Regions from separate parts of the Rossellomorea sp. ABR4_012 genome, predicted to be linked through region 2. Evidence: riboswitches for the same ligand, from Rfam matches in the RefSeq annotation. Region 2 holds a riboswitch; each other region holds the start of a gene.

Region 1 (7,803 bases), on a different contig from region 2:
AGTTTATATGTACTTAGTCATTCTCCTGGTTGTGAATTTTGCTGTTTGGAGGTTTTCGTTTAAAGATTAGGCTAGGTTAAAGATGTTTGTTAAAGGAGTCCAAGACGGGGTTTCTTATGGGAGAGAGGTATTCACGACATAGACAGAAGAGGCATGCAGCTTGTGACTGCATGCTTCTTTGTTAAGGCTTGGTGTAAAAGGTGCCCCTCCCACTACCGTTTGTCACTAGACCCGACCTTTGTAAAAGTAGAGTCGCGACTTTACGTGAAGGAAGGCAAAGAAAGTTCCTTAAATCCTGATTGGTCATCTTTTTATCAATCAGAAGGAAATAGTCGTCGATCGCTTTCATATGACTATTCGGTGACAACGTTGCACACTTTTCACAGGACCAGGAATTATTGATCCTCTTTAATGGTAAGTGACCGCAATGTTCACACAGGACCCCTGGCAGGATATTCTCTTTTGTAAGATTATAAGCTTGCAGACAATTGGAGGGGGCCTCTTCATGATTTGTAAGGAGGAGTTTTTTTATCTTTTTGAGAGCTTTGTCCGGTAGAATGCTAGTTTGATATAAATGATTTAATTCAATGATGCGATCGATTACGTTCTGGGAATGAATGATATTCAGATAGGGAGATCCGGATTCCGGGCGGGAAGTATACTCAATCGTGGTGGAGGGATTGCTGATGACGACCAGATATTCAATAGGAATAAGAGGGATCTTATAGAGTGACAGCCACTTTTGCAGGAAATGCTTTTGTCGTTTAGCTTGGGAAATGGGATCGATGAATCCTTCTGTGATATCTTTATAAATTCGAGTGCATTGTTTAATTTGGGGATCAATCCTGATGGTGCCGGAGACATTTTTCACTTCGATGACCAGGATGTAGTAAGGGGTCAGAAGGAGGGTGTCGATTTGAAAGTAGTGAGGATCGAGAGGAAGTCTGATGTCGAAAAACAGCCAGTAATGCTTACCGGTCAGAAAGCTCAGATGATAATCTACAGTTTTTTCTCCATTGAAGCCGGCCTTTCTCTTTTTTAAATCAAGCTCGATCTGGGGCCTTATTTCATGAAAAGGGACAAGCCTCGTTAATAAAGCTGCATTCTCCAGGATTTTTAATGGAATTGTTCGTTCTTTCAATATCAAAACATCACTCCTTAAACCTTGATAATGCATAATTCGCTTTTGAAGGTGAAAACTCCTTTATTTTTGTTACATTATTTGGATTAGGGTGTGAGATATGATCCTATTTTAGGATTTATGATCTTATTTCTGAAAATACGATCCCATTTCAGGATTTATGATCCTATCCCCGAATTTATGATCCTATTTCCTAAAATACGATCCTATTCAACGTTTTATGATCTTATAAGAATAATTCTAATCTGGCCCTCCGGCAAAAAACCTAATCAAGAATGCCAGCACACATCCAGCGCCGATAGCAAGAAAAGCATCTGCCAGATACCCATTAACGATCCACCACACAAAAATAATAAATCGGCCCAAACCATATTAATGAAAGATATAATAAAATAAAAAATCCAAAGGAGAAAACAATGAAAATTGGACTAATTCGCCATTTTAAAGTGAAGAGAGGTTATCCAAATAAAATTGTGTCCTCACAGGAATTAATGAACTGGGTAAAGGAATATGATGCTTCCGATGTGGAAGAGAATGACGTTGAGTTGAGCGGGATCGAGTGGAAATCCTGTTATTCCAGCAGTATGAGGAGAGCTGAAGTGACGGCGCGAAATGTGTTTAAAGGAGATATCATTTTCCTTGATGACTTAAGGGAAATTCCGTTGGCGCCAATTTTCCCGTCCGGAATGAAGCTTCCTCTGTTCATTCATCTATTTGCCATTCGCCTGGCGTGGTGGTTCGATCATCCATCTCAGTCCGGAAGCAAGAAAGAGGTGCTGGAGAAAATTAAGAGTATCGTAGACAGGATCATCTCAGAAGATCAGGATGTGCTGATTGTCGGACACGGAGGGGTGATGATGTTTGTGAGAAAGGAACTGGTCAAACGTGGTTTTTCCGGTCCGGTATTCAGGAGGCCTCAAAATGGAAAGATTTATATTTTTAAAAAAGAAAAAGGATGATTCCCGGATCATCCTTTACTTCTGAATTAGATTACATTATTTAAAGGGGAAAGGCACCTGTCAGTTCTGAACCAATAATAATATTTTTCCTTCATCCAGCTTTTCTTCGTACTGATCGGCTTCTTGTTTCGTAAAGCCCATCTCCTGTAATTGATTGCGCAGTTCGTCGCCTTTGCTGAGGATCATGTTTCCTACTGCCGTACCGATGCCCGTTTCCTTTACACCGATTTCATTCGCATTGGCATTGTCGGCCACGCGCTCTGTACGGTCATCGTCATGGGATAGTACATACAGATTCTTTTTGTCTATGCCTTGAGAAGATAACTTTTCCACTTCTGAAATTAATTCATCGTCATTATAGAATTCTTTAACAGTCGGTTTCATGTGAATCTCCTCCAATATCATTTTCGAATACAGTCGTTATTTTCCCGGTTTATGAAAAAATAAACATCTCCCGTACATGGATTCTTGGAAGGGAAAACGGGAATATATAACCTTAACAGCACTTACAGAAAGGAAGGGGATTGAACGTGAAAGAACAACATACGCTGGAAGTCATTAAAAGTACGATTGAAAACGAAAAAATGGTTCTTTTATATATCTCAAGACCAAATTGCTCTGTGTGCCATGCGTTACTGCCTCAAGTAGAGGAAGTGTTGAAGAAGTATTCTGGCATTACAGCCGTTCATGCGGATGCCGATGAAATTCCTGAAATGGCAGGGGAGTACTCGATTTTTACGGTACCTGTAGTCATTGTGTTTGTGGAAGGGAAAGAAATGATGAGGAAAGCACGATTCGTCCCGATCGATGAATTGGACAGCGGTTTGTCAAGATTGATCACGATGCTTGAGGATTAAACAAACGTTTGATTAAGAACGCCGAAGCCATATCGTAGAAGGGTTGATAGAGTTAAATGATCGTTAAATATGCTTCAGGACAACATCGATTTGGGTCCTAAACGCTGTCATTTTGGGAGCTCTTTTTTCAATGAGAAAATGATAGGTCAGAGAGAGGGAAAGGGGATTCGAAGCACCGATAATAAGGGCCGCTGCTGGAGTGCAGGAATTATACCAGGTTAATGGGAAATTTTGATAAGAACTCTTTGAAAAAAGTAGCTCTTTTGTCATGTCCTAGTGAATAAGTATATAATAGAGATAATATACGGAATATTCTGATTGAATTCCGGGAAAGGAGAGGTATTGATGCTGAGGTTGTCCAGAGCAAGTAAAGTAATCATTTCGATCGCCGCCATTATCCTATTTATTGCCGCCAATCAGATTACGATTGTTCAGCACCTTACTGCCCGCGCTTCCACCAAGCTGTATGTAGGCTGGAAGTACAACCATCTGGATCTGAAATACGAGGACGTGGAGTTCTCTCCGCAATTCGGGGATTACTCTGTTGCTTACAAAGATAAAGAAGGCAGAGTCTATGGTTTCATGGTTGCCCCCAAGTCTATGCCGGTCATCATCCTGCACGACCCGCTCAATGAAAGTCCCTGATCGTACCCTTCAATTTCATGCCCGCATTTTCTTTTATTATCTTATGTTTTCGTGTATAATACGTACTGGAATGATAATTTAATAAACGTGACCACAAGGGGAGCGATATGCTGAGAGTGAACGGCAAAATGCCTGTTCTGACCCTTTGAACCTGTTAGTTAGTACTAGCGTAGGAATGTGGAAGATAGATAGGATCACTATGCCTATTTGAATTTGCTGACTCTCCCTTATGGTTTCGTTTAGAAAAAAAGGGGAGATTTTTTTATGAAATCTTTAAGTTTAGTAGTATTGATTGAAGCTGCATTAATGGCTGCCTTTGCCATTATCCTTGATTTGCTTCCGTCGATTGATCTGTCACCGAGTATCTCGATTTCATTCTCGATGGTGCCAATTTTCATTTTGGCGTTCCGCAGAGGATTTAAAGCAAGCCTGTTGGCAGGGTTTGTATGGGGAGTGCTGCAGGTGGCGCTTGGCAATGCATGGATCGTCACTCCTGTTCAAATGATCATTGAGTACTTCATTGCATTCACTTTCATTGGGTTTGCAGGCCTTTTTGTTCGCCGCATCCAGCATTCATTACGGTCGGAGAATAAATCAAAACTGTATATGTGGATTGTCGCGGCAACGGTTGCCGGAAGTTTAGCCCGTTATTTCTGGCATTTCATTGCAGGCTTCATCTTTTTCAAAGAGTATGCTCCGGAAGGCATGTCCCCGGTTCTATTCTCGCTTTTTGCAAACGGGGTAACAATGCTCGGTTCCGCATTATTATGTTCGGTTGTTCTGATTCCTTTAATTGCGACTTCTCCGCGGTTAGTCAGGCAGGGTGTTTCAGTAGGGAATGACCAGCGGAAAGCTTCATGATTATATGAAATAAGCCGATTCCTCCGGGAGTCGGTTTTTTTTGTGGGACAAAAATGGATGCGAATTCAGTTGATGCAGATTGTCAATGAAAAAGAGGGACGATGGGAAAGCGATAATTGTCGGAATTTGAAGAATGGCAGATATACTGAGAATTTGGCGGATAAAATAAATAAACGGCAGATAAAAATAAAAAATGGACGATAAATCGAAATAACGGCAGATAAATCAAAAAAATGGAAGATAAAATAAGATCGGGGCGATTAACCATCCAGGCCCACCTTCACCAACGTACTTATCCACCCCCGCACAGGCCGGAAAATCCGCTCATATCCCCTCAACCATCCACAGATCAAAATTAATTCCCACTCCTCATTGCTTACAGGCCCGTTTTTCCTATAAACTAGACCTATTCAAAAAACGATAGCACGGAGAGATTTTTATGGAAGCTAAAATGATACGAAGGTATGACATAATGGAAGTTTGCCTGCTGGCAGGAAAGATCATGCTTCAGAGCGGGGCGGAAACGTATCGGGTGGAGGATACGATGATGAGGATAGCCGCTTCCTATGGAATTAAAGAATCGCACAGCTATGTGACGCCGACAGGAATCATCTTTTCCATTGAAACCGATGAACCGACGAAGACAAAGTTGATCCGCATCAATGAACGGTCGACAGATCTTGAAAAGGTCACCTTGGTGAACAGCATTTCCAGGAAAATCAGCCAGGGCCATTATAGCCTGGAAGAGGCTTACAGTGAGCTTGAAAAACTTGAGGAAGCGGACCATTCTTATTCCTTTTTTATTCAAGTGCTTGCTGCGTCCATTGCCAGCGGATGTTTTCTCATTATGTTTTTAGGTATCTGGGAAGATTTTATCCCTGCCTTCATAACAGGAGGGGTAGGGTATATGAGTGTGGTTTATTTACATCGCCTCGTTCCGATCAAATTTTTTGCGGAGTTCCTTGCGTCTTTCATCATTGGGATGTTAGCGTTCGGCTTTGTGCATGTTGGAGCCGGACAGGAACTGGATAAAATCATCATAGGATCTGTCATGCCGCTTGTACCCGGGCTGCTCATTACCAATGCTGTCCGCGACCTGATGGCGGGGCATTTGGTTTCAGGATTGTCTAAAGGAGCGGAAGCCTTTTTGACCGCTTTTGCGATCGGTACCGGCATCGCAGTTGTTTTTACGTTGATATAATGCTGTTTGATACATGTGTAACACTACTAAGTAATGTAAAGGAGTGAATAGGGAATGTGGATCATCGAGCATTTAATCACCAGCTTCATTGCTGCGGCTGCATTCGGCATTATTTTTAATGCACCGAAAGAGTCCCTATTCAAATGCGGGATTGTCGGAATGCTGGGCTGGATCATCTACATGATCATGTTTTTAAATGAAACGGATGCCGTACTCGCAACTCTGCTGGCATCATTTGTCGTAGCGGTCATCAGCCAGGTTTTTGCCAAAATGTACAAAACGCCAGTCATCATCTTCAGTGTAGCTGGAATCATTCCGCTTGTGCCGGGCGGACTCGCGTATGATGCCATGAGGAACTTTGTTCAAAATGATTACAATGCAGCAATCAACCTGGCAGCGAAGGCCTTCATGATTTCGGGCTCGATCGCCGTCGGACTCATCTTTTCTGAAGTCATCAATCAAATCATACGCAATGCCAGATTCAATGCCAGCGCACGAAGAATGAGATAACGAGAGAAGGACAGATCTTGGAGACAGGATCTGTTTTTTTGCGTGCAGAAGAACCTGTTGCTTTTCACGAGAAGCTGTAACTTTCTTCCACTCCGTCCGTCTAATGTAAAAATAGAACAAAAAGGTGGGTCAAACCTATGAAAAAGACGTATCTTATCATTCTTGCAGGTATCCTATTGTGTGCTGCTTTCGGACTGATTCTTTATTTGCAGAAACCTGCCGTCATGGCAGAGGGAAGTCTGGACGGCAAGCTTATCGTGATGAATGAAAATTCATGGAACCTTCAATTTTCTGAGCCGGTCAGGGAAAGCACGATCAATAACAGGAATATCGTTGTGAAAGATTCAGATGGTAAACCGGTGGAAGTCTCCTTCGAGCTTAGCGACGATCGTAAAACACTTTTTATTCATCCTCCTGCCGGCGGTTATCCGGAAGAACCCAGGCATTTTACGATTTCCATCAATTCCGGTGTCAAAACAAATTTAGGATTCTCCTATGAGGGGGATACGAACTTGACCTTTGCCGTCACAGAAGAGATCCCTTCCATTGCCTCTAAGAAAGAGCTTACCCGCTATTTTCAAACCATCTTGAAAAAACAAAAATTGGAACAGAAACATGCAGAATTCAGTCTTTTTGGGAATAGCGGCTCTGAATCATCTGAAGATAAGGCCACGTCAGGTAATGCTGAAAGTTCAGGGTCCGGCCACTCGGAAACGAATAATCAGGTCCAGGGTGTAGACGAAGGAGATATCGTCAAAACGGATGGAACCTTTATGTACCAAGTGGCAAATCAAAAGCTTATCATTTCTCAAGCAGTTCCGGCCGACAAAATGAAAATTGTCTCCCAAGTGACATTTAAAGAAAACATCCAGCCGCAGCATTTATTTTTAGAAAAAGACAAGGTAGTGGTCATCGGGAACAGCTGGTCTCATGGAGCGGTGGAAGCTGCTGAGAAAATCATGCCGCGCCCGATCAATGGCTCTACAGTCGCAATGATTTATGACATCTCTGACAAAGAAAAGCCGTCCTTAATAAGGAAGGTTGAGGTAGAAGGACATTATATGACCTCCAGAAAAATAGACGGAACCCTTTACTTTGTATCCAACTTATATCCTGATTATTGGCTTGCTGACAAAAATCCTGAGATAGACTTGCGACCAAGGGTGATGGATAGTTTGGAAGATGAAGAAGCCAAGGCGATTCCTGCCACGCGTATCAAGTATTTTCCGCAGTCTCCGCAGCCTAATTTCACTATGATCGCAGCGCTGGACATTGAAAATCCTAAAGCTGAATTTAACGTTGAGACGTATTTAGGAAGCGGTAACGGGATTTATATGTCAAAAGAGAATCTTTATATCGCCGTGGAAAAGGTGGAAGATCCAGCAAGCTGGGTCGTATCAAGTACTGAAGTGTATAAGTTTGGAGTGAAGGATTCAGCGATCACATATAAGGCATCGGGTAAAGTGCCTGGGAGGATACTCAACCAGTTTTCCATGGATGAGCATGAAGGATACTTCCGAATTGCAACGACTGATGGAGAGGTGTGGAATGACGATAAACCTTCTTCAAACGCACTCTATATTTACGATGAAAATATGAAGAAAACGGGTGAAGTCACGAACCTTGCAA
Region 2 (7,803 bases):
TGGGGAATCGGAACCTGAAGGCAGGATCATCACACTGGAATATGATGACTTCTTTCTTGTAAATGTCTATACGCCAAATTCAAAAAGGGATTTATCAAGGCTCGCTGATAGGCTGCAATGGGAAGATAAGCTTAGAGAATATCTCATTGACCTTGATCGAAGAAAGCCGGTGATCCTTTGCGGGGACTTGAATGTGGCGCACAAAGAAATAGATCTTAAGAATGACCGCTCAAACCGCGGTAATTCCGGATTTACAGATGTAGAGAGAGGGAAAATGACTCTTTTCTTGGAATCAGGTTTTGTCGACTCATTCAGGTATGTATATCCTGATAAAGATGAATCCTATACATGGTGGTCTTATATGAGTAAAGTACGGGAAAGAAACATCGGGTGGAGAATCGATTATTTTATTCTCTCCAAGCGGATGGCTTCGTGCATTAAAGAAGCGGATATCCATTGCAGTATTTTGGGAAGCGATCATTGTCCGGTATACTTGGAATTGGATAAAAACAGCTTTACAACATAAAACAGGAGGCCCTTGTATGTTAAGAGAAAAATTGAATGTCGAGGAACTAACAATCGAACGTTGCAATAAAGAAACAGATGAATTGATTAAGAAAGAACCGTCTTCATTTCTAGAGGAGCCAATGGAGTATTTGCAATCCTATAAAAATCAATATATTTTCCTTGAGGCAGATTGGTTCGATAACATTAATATTGACGGTTTGTCGTTAGAGATGGACGATGTGTTTGGCAACTATGAGGCAATGTTCGGCTTGAAACTGCAAAAGAAATACCGGAGTGAAATCGAGGCAATTCTAGACCGTACGCTGCAAGGAGAAAAAGGATATGACCTTCTTTTCAATGGCGAGGACGGCTTGTGGGATGTGAATATATCCATCAACGACCTGCCTTTATATAACGAGGGGATGACTCTTATGGATGCTATCGAAATCATTTACGTATATCTCTTTGAGATGATAGCGGAAATAACAGAAAGAAAATAAGTGGAAAGCACCTCGTGTATTTATCGAGGTGCTTTTGAATTTGAGTCAGCGCTTTCTGTTGTTTATTTCTTCAGATACCACAATGGCAAGGTCTGTATTGCCGAATAAGGAAAGTACACCGAGCAAGGTGGAGTCGGGGATTTCTTCTGATTCTTCCTTGGATACAGTCAACTCGATCCCTTGCTGTAGAGCGGGATTTGCCGCTTGTTGTGGATATGCCTTTTTATAAATTTCAGCTGGATCAAGGCCGTTATTTACACACCATTGTGCAAAAACAAGAATCATCATATTTTCATCTTTTTGATAATTAGATATGATCTTGTCTTCAATCTCTTTATTATTCATTTCAGTCGCTCCTTAAAGGTTCTGTCGACTATCATTATATCGAACGATGAAGTCAAATCCTATCAAAAAATACTCAGATGACATGAAGGTTTTCATTTTCATTGAACCGGTGTATAATTAAGGGATATGTAAAGCGAAAGGAAGTTATCTTTTAAATGATTATAACTGATCATACAATGGAAGAACTTAAAGATCCTACTGGTATTCTAAGCGGCAACCGTTATGAGTTAATGCTCTCGATCGAAGTGCCAGAAGACGATGAACTTTATTCAGAGAACGGCTTATATATTAAAGCAATTTTCGTTCAAGACGGTGACGTTTCACGAATTGCACAGTATCAAATTATTGAAAGAAATACTGAATCGATTCTCGACTTTGAATTGGAAGAGGATGAAGAAGCCCAAATCCTTCAGTATTGTAATGAAGCTATTCTAAGCTGAATTTTTTGAAGAGGCTGGGACAATAGTGTTTTAATCGAAGAAAATCCGAACTATTTTGTATTCAAAATAGTTCGGATTCTTTTGTTTTGCTTACATATGCGTATAGTTTTTTCCAGCGGTTGATTGGAGTGCATGACGAAGACTCCTGCGGGAAAAGTAGCTAATGTGAGACCCCGCAGGAGCACAGCTCCGAGGAGGCTCACGGGCTACCCGCGGAAAGCGAAGTCTTGCACGGAAATCAATAGCGGCATTAAAAGCCCACACTGATTTTACAGGCAGGGAATTTCAGATAAGAAAACCTTGTCGAAAAGGGCTATATCACACTGATAGAGTATGCTATAATGTTGATAGAATGATGCTAGCACATCATAGCACTACGGATTTTGGAGGGTTTAACAGTATATGAGTACCACTAATAGAATTCAGTTAAATGTCAGAATCGAGAAAGAAACCGCTCAGCAATTAGATGAAATTGTAGAATATTATCAGGAAAAGACGAAGATTGGCAGAATATATAAAGGTGATGTTTTGACAGATATCATCAAAAAATCTCACGAACTCATGTTGAAACAGATCGCGATTCAAAACAGGAAATATTGATGAAGACAGGATACAATATTACAGCGTATACGATTCCAAAAAGGATTTGTATACGCTTTTTATTCATATGTTTGACTAGGAATATGGTAAGATAACAACAAACATTCATACAAATGAGGTATCGATCGTGCAGCTCCCCGATAAATTAATTAGAATTCAGAAAAGCTCAGGTATTTCGCCTTACATATGGAGTATCATCAGCATTTTACCTTTTTATTTTATTTTTCAATCATCTTCAACGGTTGAAATCATTGTAGGAATCACATTGACGATTTTATTTTTCATCTTTTTAAGGCTCGCCTTCCTTTCAAAGGAGTGGCCGGTTTATTTATGGACATCCTTTTTAATCGCGATTTCCATAACGATGACCATACAGTTTAATTTTATTTATTTTGCATTTTATATTGCTTACTATAACGGGAATATAAAAAACCGGATTGCTTTCTTGACGCTGTATATCATTCATTTAGTTCTTACAACCGCTTCCATTAATTTTAAGTTTGTAGAGCAGGAAGACTTATTCCTCTCTCAAATACCGTTTATCCTGATCATTTGGATCAGTGTGATTCTGCTTCCATTCAATATCTACAATCGCAATAAACAAGGGTGGCTCGAAGAAAAACTTGAGGATGCGAATAAACGCATTTCGGAACTTGTCAAACAAGAAGAAAGGCAGCGTATTGCACGTGATCTGCATGATACATTAGGACAGAAGCTATCCCTAATAGGCTTGAAAAGTGACTTGGCCAGAAAATTGGTATACAAAGATCCCGAGCAGGCAAAAGAGGAATTGAAGGACGTACAACAAACAGCCAGGACCGCATTGACAGAGGTACGCACGATGGTATCCCAAATGCGTGGAATCCGTTTGGAAGACGAAATGGTAAGGATCAAGCAAATCCTTAAAGCTGCTGATATTGAATTGATAATAGACGAGGAATCCAGCTTCCCGGATACTTCACTCTTTCTTGAAAATATATTAAGCATGTGTTTAAAAGAAGCAGTCACAAATGTCGTAAAGCACAGTAAGGCTGATACATGTGAAATAACAATCGATGAATACGATAATGAATTAACTATAAAGGTAAAGGACAATGGCATTGGTTTGCACAAGGATAAAGACCTATCAAAAGGAAGCGGATTAAGAGGGATGGAAGAGCGGCTTGATTTTGTGAACGGGACGCTCGAAATCATTTCTGATAATGGGACGACATTGATTATGAGAGTTCCTAAAGTGATCAAACAGATAGGGAGGGAATGAGATGATTCGCATTGTAATTGCTGAAGACCAGCGGATGATGCTGGGTGCATTAGGTTCTTTGCTTAATTTAGAGGATGATTTAGAGGTTGTGGGGAAGGCGGGCAATGGTGAAGAAGCCGTATCCCTGGTCCGCCGCCTGAAGCCTGATATTTGCATGATGGATATCGAAATGCCGGAGAAGACCGGACTTGAGGCAGCGGAAGAATTAAAAGGGGAAGGCTGCAAAGTCATCATCCTGACTACTTTTGCACGCTCTGGCTATTTTCAGCGTGCGATAAAGGCCGGAGTCAAAGGGTATCTATTAAAAGACAGTCCGAGTGAGGAACTTGCAAGCTCAATTCGCCTTGTCATGGAAGGTAAAAGGATCTATGCTCCTGAACTGATGGATGATATGTACAGTGAAGAAAATCCATTAACAGATCGGGAAAAAGAAGTCCTTGAACTTGTGGCAGACGGAAAAAATACAAAAGAAATCGCTGAAGAGCTTAAGCTGAAAACAGGTACTGTACGAAACTATATTTCAACGATCCTCGATAAACTTGAAGTGAAAAATCGGATCGAAGCCATAACTCATTCTAAAGAAAAAGGCTGGTTTAAATAAAACAGAATGTATACATCTTAAGAAAATCTGAAGAAAAAAATTTAGGTTCTGGATACCCTGAATTCCTAGCTTCTTTTAACGGTGCGGGGTATTAGGAGATGTAAAAAAGATTGACAAGAAAAAATTACATGGTACGATTACATCGAATTCAAAATTACATATGACGATCCACTAGGGGTGCCTTTCAAGAAGGCTGAGATTAAAGTGTAACTTTAAGACCCTTTGAACCTGATCTGGTTGAGACCAGCGTAGGGAAGTGGTGTTTGAAGGTTACATAATTTGTCTGATGTACTGCCTATTCAAGCCACTTTCTGTTCGCTATTTGCGTAATGGAAAGTGGCTTTTTTGTTTCCTTGGTGATGGGTCGTCATAGAAAAGGAGAGTCAGTGATGACATTTTCAAATGAATTAAGAGAAGAAGTGAATGAGATATGGGAAGCAAGCTTCAATCACCCTTTTGTAAGAGGGATAGGTGACGGCACACTTCCACTTGGGAAATTCCGCTATTATGTGCTGCAGGATGCCTATTATCTATCTCATTTTTCCAGGGTTCAGGCGTTGGGAGCCGCTAAAGCACCGGATTTACATACCACCTCAAGAATGGCAGCCCATGCCCAGGGCACGAATGAAGCGGAATTGTCCCTGCATGAGACGTTTTCCGTTCAATTGGGTATCACAGAAGAAGAAAGGAAACAATTCAAGCCCGCTCCTACCGCATATGCGTATACCTCCCATATGTACAGGGCGGCACAATTTGGGGGGCTTGCTGATATCCTCGCTGCGATCCTACCGTGTTACTGGCTTTATCATGAAGTCGGTGAGCGCCTGAAGCTGTGTTCACCGGATGAACCCATTTATCGGGAATGGATTGCCGCTTACGGCGGGGAGTGGTTTGGTGAACTGGTGAAAGAGCAAATCAACCGTCTGGACGAGTTGGCTGAAAAAGCTTCAGATGAAGAAAAATCCCGTATGAAAGAGCTGTTCATGATCAGCAGTATTTACGAGCTTCAATTCTGGGAAATGGCATACTCCATGGAGAAATGGCCGTTTGAACATCATCTTCTAGTACATTCTGGAAAGCTGGTGAAGTAATGGCGAAGTTACGATTAACGGATATTCTCGTTACGGTTGTCATCTCTATTGGATTTGGTGTCATTTATAAAATTTGGGGACCGTTATACAACATGATTAAGCCGTTCGGTCTGCATGCTGATCAGCTTATTTATGGGATGTGGTTCATGGCTGCGACAGTCGCTTTCCTAATCATCCGTAAGCCTGGAGTAGCACTGCTCGCTGAAATCGCAGCTTCGTCCGGGGAATTTCTCATGGGGTCTGAATGGGGGCTTGAGGTGCTGCTGTTCGGTATCGTGCAAGGGCTGTTTGCTGAAGCCGTTTTCTTCGTTACAAGATACAAACTTAACAATCTCACCATCATAAGCCTGGCTGCCGTGATGTCTGCATTCGGATCGATTTTGATGGATATGTATAAAGGATATATCGGAGATCTTGCTACTTGGAATCTACTTTTGTTTTTGGGAGCAAGATTGCTTGGTTCTGTACTTATTGCAGGAATCGGAGCTTTCTATCTTGTAAAATCTCTAGAGCAAACTGGTGTAACAAGCCTTGTCAGACCAACTGAGAAGGAAGACTACGAAGCTCTTGACAGATAGGTGTGAATGTTTTTGAAGATTGAAAAACTGAGGTTGAAGTTTCCTGGTGGAAATAAATTCATATTTAAAGATTTATCACTTTCCATCGGTAAGGGGGAAAAGGTCCTGCTGCTTGGTCCTTCCGGCTGTGGGAAATCAACATTGCTCAATGTATGTGCCGGATTGATCCCGCATTCTTATGAGGTACCGATGAAAGTATCCTCCATTTCTTATCCTGTTTCCTGGGGGTATGTATTTCAAGATCCCGAGGCACAGTTTTGCATGCCTTATGTGGATGAGGAAATTGCATTTGTACTTGAAAATCTGAATGTACCAAGAGAACAGATGGAGGATAAGATCCATGCGTTATTGAAGAAAGTGGGATTAGATCTGCCAGATCCCCATACTAGGATTTCCGAATTGTCAGGGGGAATGAAACAACGGCTTGCCATTGCTGCAGTACTTGCGCTGGAGCCGGACACGTTATTTTTAGATGAACCGACCGCGTTAGTGGATGAGGCAGGAACAAAGGATATCTGGGAGACGATCAAACATATCAGCAGCGATAAAACGGTAGTGATCGTGGAACATAAGTTGGATTACGTAGTCGACTTAGTCGACCGCATCATCCTCTTTAACAAGATTGGAGAGATACTTGCAGATGGAAATGCAGAAGAAGTTTTAACAGAGTACAAAGAAGTCATCAAGGAAGATGGAGTATGGTATCCGGGAGCATGGGATGAGTATATAAGGTCAAGTCCCTTTCCGAAAACAGACGAACTTCTAGGTGGAATGGCTATGGAAGTTGAGAATTTTAAAGGGTATCTGAATAAGCATCCGAAAATAACGATCGGCCGCGGCTCTGTCAGAAAAGGGGAATGGATTTCGATCCTTGGAAGTAATGGGGCAGGTAAATCCACCTTTCTACATAGTTTGATGCAATTTATCAAAACGACAGGAAGATACGAACTTTTTGGCCATGAAGTAAACAAACAGAAAACTCCCGAACATTGTACATTCGTTTTTCAGAATCCTGAGTTTCAATTTGTCGCTAACTCCGTTTTTGACGAAATTGCATTTAGCCTAAAGCAGAAAACTAGCAGCGGGAAAGTGCTGGAGGATAAAGTGAAGGTCATTCTGAAAAGGTTCAACCTGGAAGAACATCGTCATCAGCATCCATATCAGTTATCCATGGGACAAAAGAGGCGGCTGAGTGTTGCCGCATCGATCTTAATCAGTCAGGATATCATTCTTTTGGATGAACCCACTTTCGGCCAAGATGCGGCAAATACCTTTCAATTGCTGGAAATGTTGAAGGAGTTGCAGCTTCAAGGTTCAACCATACTCATGGTGACGCATGATGAGGATATTGCTAGGTCCGTTTCGAACAGGATATGGACAATCGAAGAAGGTGAATTGGTGAAGGATGAACCGTGTTATAAATCATATGAAGTGAAGGAGGGAGTCTTGTGAATATCGATTTCGTCTTCAAGGAGACTTGGCTGCATCGAATCAACCCGAGCTTCAAACTCATCATCATGGTCATTCTGTTTATCGTGATTCTGCTGATCCATCGATTGAATATGCTTGTTTATTTAACTGCTTTTTCCTTTCTATTATTCTGGTTGTACTCTGGTCATACTGTGAAAGTCAAATCCCTGCTTTTGCTGCCTTTCATCCTTGTTTTTACCTCTACGGCATCTTCGATGATTTTATTTGGAAAAGGAGATGTCATATGGGTGAAATGGGGACTCATCCAGATTTCAGAAGAAAGCTTTTATCGAGGCATCCACATAGGTTTCAGGGCCTTTATTTTCGCCCTGCTGGGATTATTATTCACGCTTTCCACCCGTCCGGTCAAGCTGTTCTATTCAATGATGCAGCAACTGAAGCTGAAACCT
Region 3 (7,803 bases), on a different contig from region 2:
TTCGTTTAGCCAGTTCTTTACCAAGCTTTTTGGCACCTTCGATATAGACATCAGATGCTCCATTACTCGATCCACAAAATACGGCTACCTTTTTCAATCGATCCCCTCCTTAATCATCACTATTATAGTTTATATTAAACTTTCATTTAATAAAATGGGTCAGATCGTTGAATAAACAATGACGATTTGTATCCCAAAATTGACCTGCTGATCGTCCGCATTCTGGCATGACAAAGAAGGACGCCTTCTTAAACATGTCTTATATATAGAAGTTAAAGAACCTTGCCTCAACAAAATAATTAAGGCAAGGTTCCTTCTGGAATCTCTTAGCTTTACTTTTTATCAGGTTTTTTTAATAATATAAAACATTTACTTTATGACACTTGATACATTTTTCATGATGTTGATTTCCTTTAAAATGATGATCACAATTTTGCTGGATCTCTTTTAAATTTTTCTCCAAAAGAGCAAGGTGAGTTTTTAGTTGATTTATTTCCTCTTCTATTTTTTTGACATTCACCCTGATAACCCCCTAAGAAAGTTACTGATATATGTTACCGCCAGACCGTTTAAACTGTTCAGCCTTTTCCTTCATACCTGCTTCAATCGCTTCCTTTGTATCAAGTTTGTTTTCTTTTGCATAATTACGAATATCTTGAGAGATTCGCATACTGCAAAATTTAGGTCCGCACATAGAACAGAAATGCGCTGTTTTTGCCCCTTCGGCAGGTAAAGTTTCATCATGATATTCGATTGCACGTTCAGGGTCTAAAGATAAATTAAACTGATCCCTCCAACGGAATTCAAAGCGGGCTTTTGATAAGGCATCATCTCTCTTGTGGGCCCCGGGATGTCCTTTTGCCAAATCAGCAGCATGAGCTGCAATTTTATACGTGACAACCCCTACACGAACATCATCTCTATTCGGTAAACCTAAATGCTCTTTCGGCGTTACATAACACAGCATCGCTGTCCCATACCAACCAATCATTGCAGCTCCAATAGCAGAGGTAATGTGATCATAACCTGGCGCAATATCAGTCGTAAGAGGTCCAAGTGTATAGAATGGCGCTTCCTGACATACTTCCAATTGTTTATCCATATTTTCTTTAATCAGGTGCATCGGCACATGTCCAGGTCCTTCAATCATGACCTGTACATCATGCCCCCAAGCGATTTTTGTTAGCTCCCCGAGAGTCTCTAATTCTGCAAACTGTGCTTCATCGTTTGCATCTGCAATAGATCCGGGACGTAAACCATCGCCTAGTGAAAATGCAATATCATACGATTTCATGATTTCGCAGATTTCTTCAAAGTGAGTATATAAGAAACTTTCTTTATGGTGGTGCAGACACCACTGTGCCATGATGGACCCTCCGCGGGATACAATACCTGTCAAACGTTTAGCTGTTAACGGGACATATCGCAAAAGAACACCGGCATGAATGGTGAAGTAATCAACACCTTGCTCTGCCTGTTCAATTAAGGTATCACGATAAACCTCCCAGGTAAGATCTTCAGCAACACCATTTACTTTTTCAAGTGCTTGATAGATTGGGACAGTACCGACAGGAACCGCAGAGTTACGAATAATCCATTCGCGTGTTGTATGAATATTTTTCCCTGTCGATAAATCCATAATATTATCAGCACCCCAGCGCGTGGCCCAAGTCATTTTTTCAACTTCTTCTTGGATAGAAGATGAAACAGCAGAGTTTCCGATATTCGCGTTAATTTTCACATGAAAGTTACGGCCTATGATCATGGGCTCTGATTCTGGATGATTGATATTTGAAGGAATAATCGCACGACCTTTTGCAATTTCATCCCGAACAAATTCAGGTTTCATATTTTCTCGAATAGCGATAAATTCCATTTCAGGTGTGATAATTCCTTTTCTTGCATAATGAAGTTGTGTAACATTTTTCCCTTCTTTGGCCCGTAACGGTTTCCGTTTTAAACCAGGAAACACGTTATGATTCGTACGAGGATCGTTTTCATCTTTATAACCATTATCCTCAGGCCTGATTTCACGGCCATCATATTCCTCAACATCGCCGCGTTCCTGAATCCATGAACTGCGAAGGGCAGGAAGACCTTTTGTAATATCGACATCATAATCAGGGTCTGTATAAGGTCCGCTGGTGTCATACACGCGTACTGGAGGATTTTCCTCTTCTCCGAACGTACCGGTCGTCGGACTTAACTCGATTTCACGCATTGGAACTTTCATGTCAGGTCTAGAGCCTGTTACATATACTTTTTTGCTGCCTGAAAAATTAGACATGATGGAAATGTTTTGTTCGTTTAGTGAAGATGTTGACATGGACATAATCTCTCCTTTTATGAATGTAAGGACAAGATATAGAACACAACAAGTGGAGAGCTTATGAAGTACATAAAAAAGCCGGTGTCCAATAAATGGTTGGACCCGGCTAATATGTATACAGAAGTAGTATGACTATAATGACGCTTCTAACTTCCCCACGCTGGTATGAACCAGATCAGGTCCCAAGAGTCAAGAAACTTCAACGCGTTTCTCTCTCAGCCCAACTCATTGGACTCCCCTAGTTATTTCTATTCAATTTGATTTTAGTATACAAGAGACTTCATTATTTTAAAAGGAAAATTTGGAAAATGAGGCTAAGGGATGAGATTGGAAAAGAGGAAGAGCTTTGTAATAGGAGATATTTATTTTATTTTTGATAAGAGGAGGGTGAGTGGGTAGGGAGAATTGTATAGAGGCTGGGGCAAAAGTTAGCCGAAGGAACATTCGAACAATCATTCGAAATTCTTTAATTAGAATCGAAATTAGTTCTGATTTAAATTGAGTGATTTAGTTTTGTCCCAGCCTCTTATTAAGGGGAATTAATTGATCAATCATTGTTCAAATAAGCTTGTTATGGAAACACTTTGTTTATCATTTGGTTTTGCAAGGGAATGGATTGTAGCTGTTCCATTTTGTTCATCCACGTGTTCAATGTAAATTCCTTCTCCATTATAGGTTACATTAGCCATAATCAGCGAAGAAGCAATTTCTTGTGCTCGTTGTGCATTCATTGTAGCCACCTCCTTTTTGACTTTAATAGTTATACTATTTGTTCCAACTACCTTAGATATACTAGCTGTAATTGAAACATCTTCCATGTTCAATAAGTTTTTGAGTTTGCTTAAAAGGCAGCAGCTCATTGCCATATCAAGAAAAGATCAATTGATCAGAAGAACCACTGAATGATTATGGTCATAATCCTAAAGCAGGGTTACGCCTCTTTTTGTGGAATAGATAGTTAAAAGCGGCATTGTAAATGTTGAAAATAATGTCTATGCAACATAAAAAGGAATAGTTGAGCAATAAAAGCCCGGTTATTTTAATAAAATCACTATAATCGTAATAATGATAATACTAACGAAATTAGGAGAAAACTATGTCAGAAATATGGATTGTAGAAGAAAGAGTATCAAAAAAGTTTTTAGATGAATCAGGGCATCATGTAAGGCTCGATGGGGAAGTGGAAACTGCCTATTTTGTTGGTGCTCATGGAGAAGATTATATAGAGGATAATAAAAACTTTTTATTGGAGTTTTTAAGTCAACAGGATATGTATCCCCTATTTGTTACCTTTATTGTCTACGATGAACAAGAAGAGGATTACATTGCTTTTTTGAATCAGAATAACATTGAATTTACGTTGAAATCACTTGATGAAAAAAGAAATTATTATGATTTCCTTGGTAAGCACACTTATCACCCACCTTGTTTTACTGCAACGGTAAAGGACTCGGATACCTTAGCCCTTTTACTCAATGAAACCTATTGGCTGCCTTCTCAAAATGAGTTTTATTCGATTTCTTTTTCCGACAATTTAACGTTTGTATTGGGGGAAGTAAATGAATGGGGAAGAAAAAGAAAACGGTCAATTCCAACCTTTAAAATAGAGGAAGAAACGACCTTTATAACGATTTTTCACGATGGAGCAGGGGTTTATTTATATTCAAACGAAGAGAAATATTCTTCCCTCGATAAATTTGTTTCGAACTTACCTAAAGGAACAGTTATAACGCAAATAAACGATGAAATGGTGATTGATGAAGACACCAACGAGTAGATTTAGTGGCTATTATTAATGATGAAAGTGAAAAAGGTATTAAGGTAAGAAGAATGAAGGGAGATGTAAACTTATTTAACGACTCATTTATTCAGTCGCAAAAACCAAAGGTCTAATAGGGGGAATCGTGATGGATAAGAAATACCCAATCGGCTCTTTCCAACTCGATGATGAAATTACCAGCAGTGTTACGAGTGTTTGGATCCATGAGATTGAAGAGTTACCAGGATTATTACGAAACGCTGTTCATGACTTAGCTGAGGAACAGCTTGATACATCTTATCGTTCTGGTGGGTGGACTGTTCGACAAGTAATCCATCACCTTGCAGATAGTCATATGAATGCCTACGTGCGTTTTAAAAGGGTTCTTACGGAAGAAAGTCCTGTCATTAAGCCATATGACGAAGTGAAATGGGCAGAACTGCCTGATTATAAAATGCCAATTGATCCCTCACTTTCACTTCTCGAGACACTGCACAAACGCTGGACTACGCTTTTACGTAGTCTAACACCTGCTGAAATGGAAAAGACTTTCATTCATCCAGATACAGGTAAAGTCTCAGTAGGGAAAAATATAGGAATCTATGCTTGGCATGGTAAACACCATCTCGCACATATTACTACTCTGCGTGATCGTAAGGGCTGGTGAACCGAGGGGACAGGTACCATGGCTCGATTTTAAGATGAGCCACTGTACCTGTCCCGGTGGTTCTTCATTGACGAGTAGGCTGGTGGAAGAAAGCTTATTGAGTTCACTTTTTGACAAGCTGGTTTCATAGAATTCATCCTTTACCTAGACTTGGAATGGAAATTATATTGTATGCCTATGAAAAATAACCAAATGTAAAGGGTGCTAATAAGGGATATGGAAAGCAGCCGAATTGGGATGGCGGGACAGATTCCCTGGATCTCAAATTATTAAGCTCCCAGTTTAGAATGATTATCATAAGATCATATATTTTGAAAATGGAACGTATTTTTCTGAAATGGATCATAAATCTCGAAAACGGATCGTATTTCTCTGAAATGGATCATAAATTCCGAAAATGGATCATAACCCGTTACCAAGCGCAGTTCCACCATAAAAAGCTAGTCTTTTCAAGCGAAAAACGAGACCTGGGACAAGAAAACAATCAAATATTTATCAGCAGCCAAGATAAAAGCATTAAAAAGGCAGGTTCTAACTCGAGGAATCTGCCCTTCTATATATTTTCTTCCATTAATTTGCTATATCAAAATTCCCTGGTAGAGCGGGAAGCATACCTGTAATCAACCCTTCAAGCTTCATTCAGGGATTCATGATTCAAACGTTTTCCTTCACTTCCCACATTCTGTACCAAATCAATCATTAAAGATGAAACAATGACTGTTAAGAATGAATAAACAATACGATGAAGTGGAATATAGGATAGTGATAATAACAATACGATAATATCCATTGCTAGATATGCTGCCGAAATCCTGCAGCGTATAAGTTTGGAAATTGTGAGTGCCAATGCGTCATCACCGCCACTTGATCCTCCTTGCCTGACGACCATTCCAACTCCCAGCCCAATAAACATACCACCCAAAACGGATGCAATAAATGGAGTAGAAGAGAGATCAGGGAGCAGAGGCGGGAACAGTTCCCATATTCTCATAAATCCAGCTAAAGATATAGAAGCTACTACTGACATCTTTATAAAGTCCTTACCCATATACTTATAGGCCAGGAAATAAGCAGTCAGATCAAGCAATAGAGAAAGAGAAGACGTTGAGATGCCCGACCAATAATTGAGCAGCAGTGATAATCCCAGGTTCCCGCCTTCAGTTATGTTGGTTTGTTGATGAATGTTATACAATCCAAAAGAGATGAAGGCAGTCCCAAGTAAAATCATAGCTAATTTCCTTGGAGTAAATAACCTTCTATTTGCATTGATTAAATTGGTAAAAAACATAAAAAATCAGACCTTTCATTTTGAGACCAAGTTATCGCCTGTCATTTATGCTAAACCCTGGTACAATACTAAGGTCAAATCTTTTTTAGTCTGAAAATAGGAGTATTTATGAAAAATTATTATAAAATCAATGAAATATCTAAACTTTACGGTATCGGTGTCGATTCCCTGCGATATTACGAAAAAATAGGTGTATTAGTTCCGCGGCGGGATACGAACGGATATAGACTATATGGTCTTCATGATATATACAAACTAAATATAATCAGAGATTTACGCCAATTAGATTTCTCCATGAAACAAATTAAGGAATATTTGGATCATCAGAGCATTGAGAATACGCTTGGTTTATTACATAAAGAGCAGGAGCTTATAGAAATACAACTCGCTAAACTTCAAAACACTCAAAGAAAAATTCAAGATAGAATACAGATCCTATCATCTGCTTCACAAATAAAGACAGATGTATTCACATTGAAATCCCTTCCGGCCCGACCTTGTTTGCAGCTGAATACACGTATTACCAGAGATGAAGAAATGGATTTTGCTATCAAAAAATTGCATCAAAAACATGAGAGTAAAATTCAGGATTTTGGAAATCAGCTTTATGGCGCATCTGTGTCTATTGAAGATCTTCATAAAGGTGTGAGGGATGTATTTAATTCCGTCTTTTTTATTTTGGATCATGAGGAAATTGAGTATGACTTCATCCTTCCAGAAGGAACTTACATTTCTCTCTACTACCGGGGTGATTACCGCCAAAGCTATGATAGAACCCTTGATTTGATTACCTATGCTAAAGAGAAAGGCCACCAATTATTAGGTGACCCTTTCGAGATATATGAAATTGATAATCGGGATACGATGCGCAGTCAAGAATTCCTGACTGAAATTCAAGTTAGAATTAAATAAATCGTTTAAAACACGTTCCTTCTTAACAGCTTTTTAAGAATGTTGAAATATCAGACGTTTGCCTGGATCAAAATACTTGGGAATTATGGTCCGGCAAATGAAGAATACAATTTTTGAAGAGTTTCTATACTATATTTATTGAAGATATTTATAAAATGATCATCAAATAGAAATGACAATTAAGCTTAAGATACAAGTTTTAATCCGATTGCGGATCCTAAAACCATAGCAATGAAGACAAGCCTTCTCCAATCTTTTGGTTCTCCATAAAGAAGCATACCTACTATTGCGCCGCCAGAAGCGCCAATTCCTGTCCATATTGCATAAGCTGTCCCCATAGGCAAAGATTTCATGGCATAGGCAAGGAATAGAAAGCTTGCTCCAAATCCAACGATCAAGTAAATCATTGATTGCACGTTTCGGTCCTTATGAAGTTTATTGATCATTGTCACTCCAAACATTTCAAATAACCCAGCTAAAATTAAGGAAATCCACGCCATTATGATCCTTCTCCTTCCTGGACAGAATCCTTCGTAACTAATTTCAACCCGATTACACCTGCTAACAAAAGTAAAATGAGAAGTATTTTGCTTATTTTAAATGGCTCTCCAAATAATAAGATTTCAGAAAAGACAGTGCCGGCTGTTCCCAATCCAACAAATACTGCGTACACAGTACCTACGGGTAGTTCTTTTCCAGCCATAATCATTAAATAAAAACTGATGATGATCGCGATTACTGTTCCAGTCCATGTCCATACGTCATCTGCGTGTTTTAATCCTATAACCCAAAATACTTCAAATAGAGCTGCAATAAATACTTTCATCCAGTTTGTATTCATTCGAATA

The links. A riboswitch is a leader RNA that binds a small molecule or an ion and turns the genes downstream of it on or off. The one in region 2 is predicted to bind thiamine pyrophosphate.
Region 1: linked by a shared signal. The riboswitch ahead of thiT (energy-coupled thiamine transporter ThiT) and the one ahead of tenA (thiaminase II) in region 2 are both predicted to bind thiamine pyrophosphate.
Region 3: linked by a shared signal. The riboswitch ahead of thiC (phosphomethylpyrimidine synthase ThiC) and the one ahead of tenA (thiaminase II) in region 2 are both predicted to bind thiamine pyrophosphate.

The regions. Positions count from the first base shown of each region.
Region 1 is NZ_JBSWVK010000002.1:17,191-24,993, forward strand. Features, by position in the region: gene ACXAFV_RS09715 (hypothetical protein) at 1-70, shown strand, start outside; gene ACXAFV_RS09720 (nuclease-related domain-containing protein) at 182-1,141, opposite strand; gene ACXAFV_RS09725 (histidine phosphatase family protein) at 1,558-2,100, shown strand; gene ACXAFV_RS09730 (YflT domain-containing protein) at 2,161-2,484, opposite strand; gene ACXAFV_RS09735 (thioredoxin family protein) at 2,631-2,957, shown strand; gene ACXAFV_RS09740 (hypothetical protein) at 3,303-3,602, shown strand; TPP riboswitch at 3,689-3,795, shown strand; gene thiT (energy-coupled thiamine transporter ThiT) at 3,867-4,463, shown strand; gene ACXAFV_RS09750 (threonine/serine exporter family protein) at 4,903-5,664, shown strand; gene ACXAFV_RS09755 (threonine/serine exporter family protein) at 5,719-6,174, shown strand; gene ACXAFV_RS09760 (beta-propeller domain-containing protein) at 6,312-7,803, shown strand, end outside.
Region 2 is NZ_JBSWVK010000006.1:124,595-132,397, forward strand. Features, by position in the region: gene ACXAFV_RS20380 (exodeoxyribonuclease III) at 1-526, shown strand, start outside; gene ACXAFV_RS20385 (branched-chain amino acid aminotransferase) at 543-1,007, shown strand; gene ACXAFV_RS20390 (hypothetical protein) at 1,053-1,352, opposite strand; gene ACXAFV_RS20395 (DUF6509 family protein) at 1,508-1,792, shown strand; gene ACXAFV_RS20400 (hypothetical protein) at 2,195-2,392, shown strand; gene ACXAFV_RS20405 (sensor histidine kinase) at 2,520-3,653, shown strand; gene ACXAFV_RS20410 (response regulator) at 3,655-4,254, shown strand; TPP riboswitch at 4,418-4,526, shown strand; gene tenA (thiaminase II) at 4,644-5,345, shown strand; gene ACXAFV_RS20420 (ECF transporter S component) at 5,345-5,923, shown strand; gene ACXAFV_RS20425 (ABC transporter ATP-binding protein) at 5,930-7,375, shown strand; gene ACXAFV_RS20430 (energy-coupling factor transporter transmembrane component T family protein) at 7,372-7,803, shown strand, end outside.
Region 3 is NZ_JBSWVK010000003.1:553,296-561,098, forward strand. Features, by position in the region: gene ACXAFV_RS15775 (LOG family protein) at 1-97, opposite strand, end outside; gene ACXAFV_RS15780 (serine protease) at 353-520, opposite strand; gene thiC (phosphomethylpyrimidine synthase ThiC) at 542-2,326, opposite strand; TPP riboswitch at 2,465-2,579, opposite strand; gene ACXAFV_RS15790 (small acid-soluble spore protein H) at 2,881-3,060, opposite strand; gene ACXAFV_RS15795 (hypothetical protein) at 3,426-4,106, shown strand; gene ACXAFV_RS15800 (YfiT family bacillithiol transferase) at 4,237-4,755, shown strand; gene ACXAFV_RS15805 (YitT family protein) at 5,384-5,983, opposite strand; gene ACXAFV_RS15810 (MerR family transcriptional regulator) at 6,152-6,955, shown strand; gene ACXAFV_RS15815 (DMT family transporter) at 7,141-7,455, opposite strand; gene ACXAFV_RS15820 (DMT family transporter) at 7,455-7,796, opposite strand.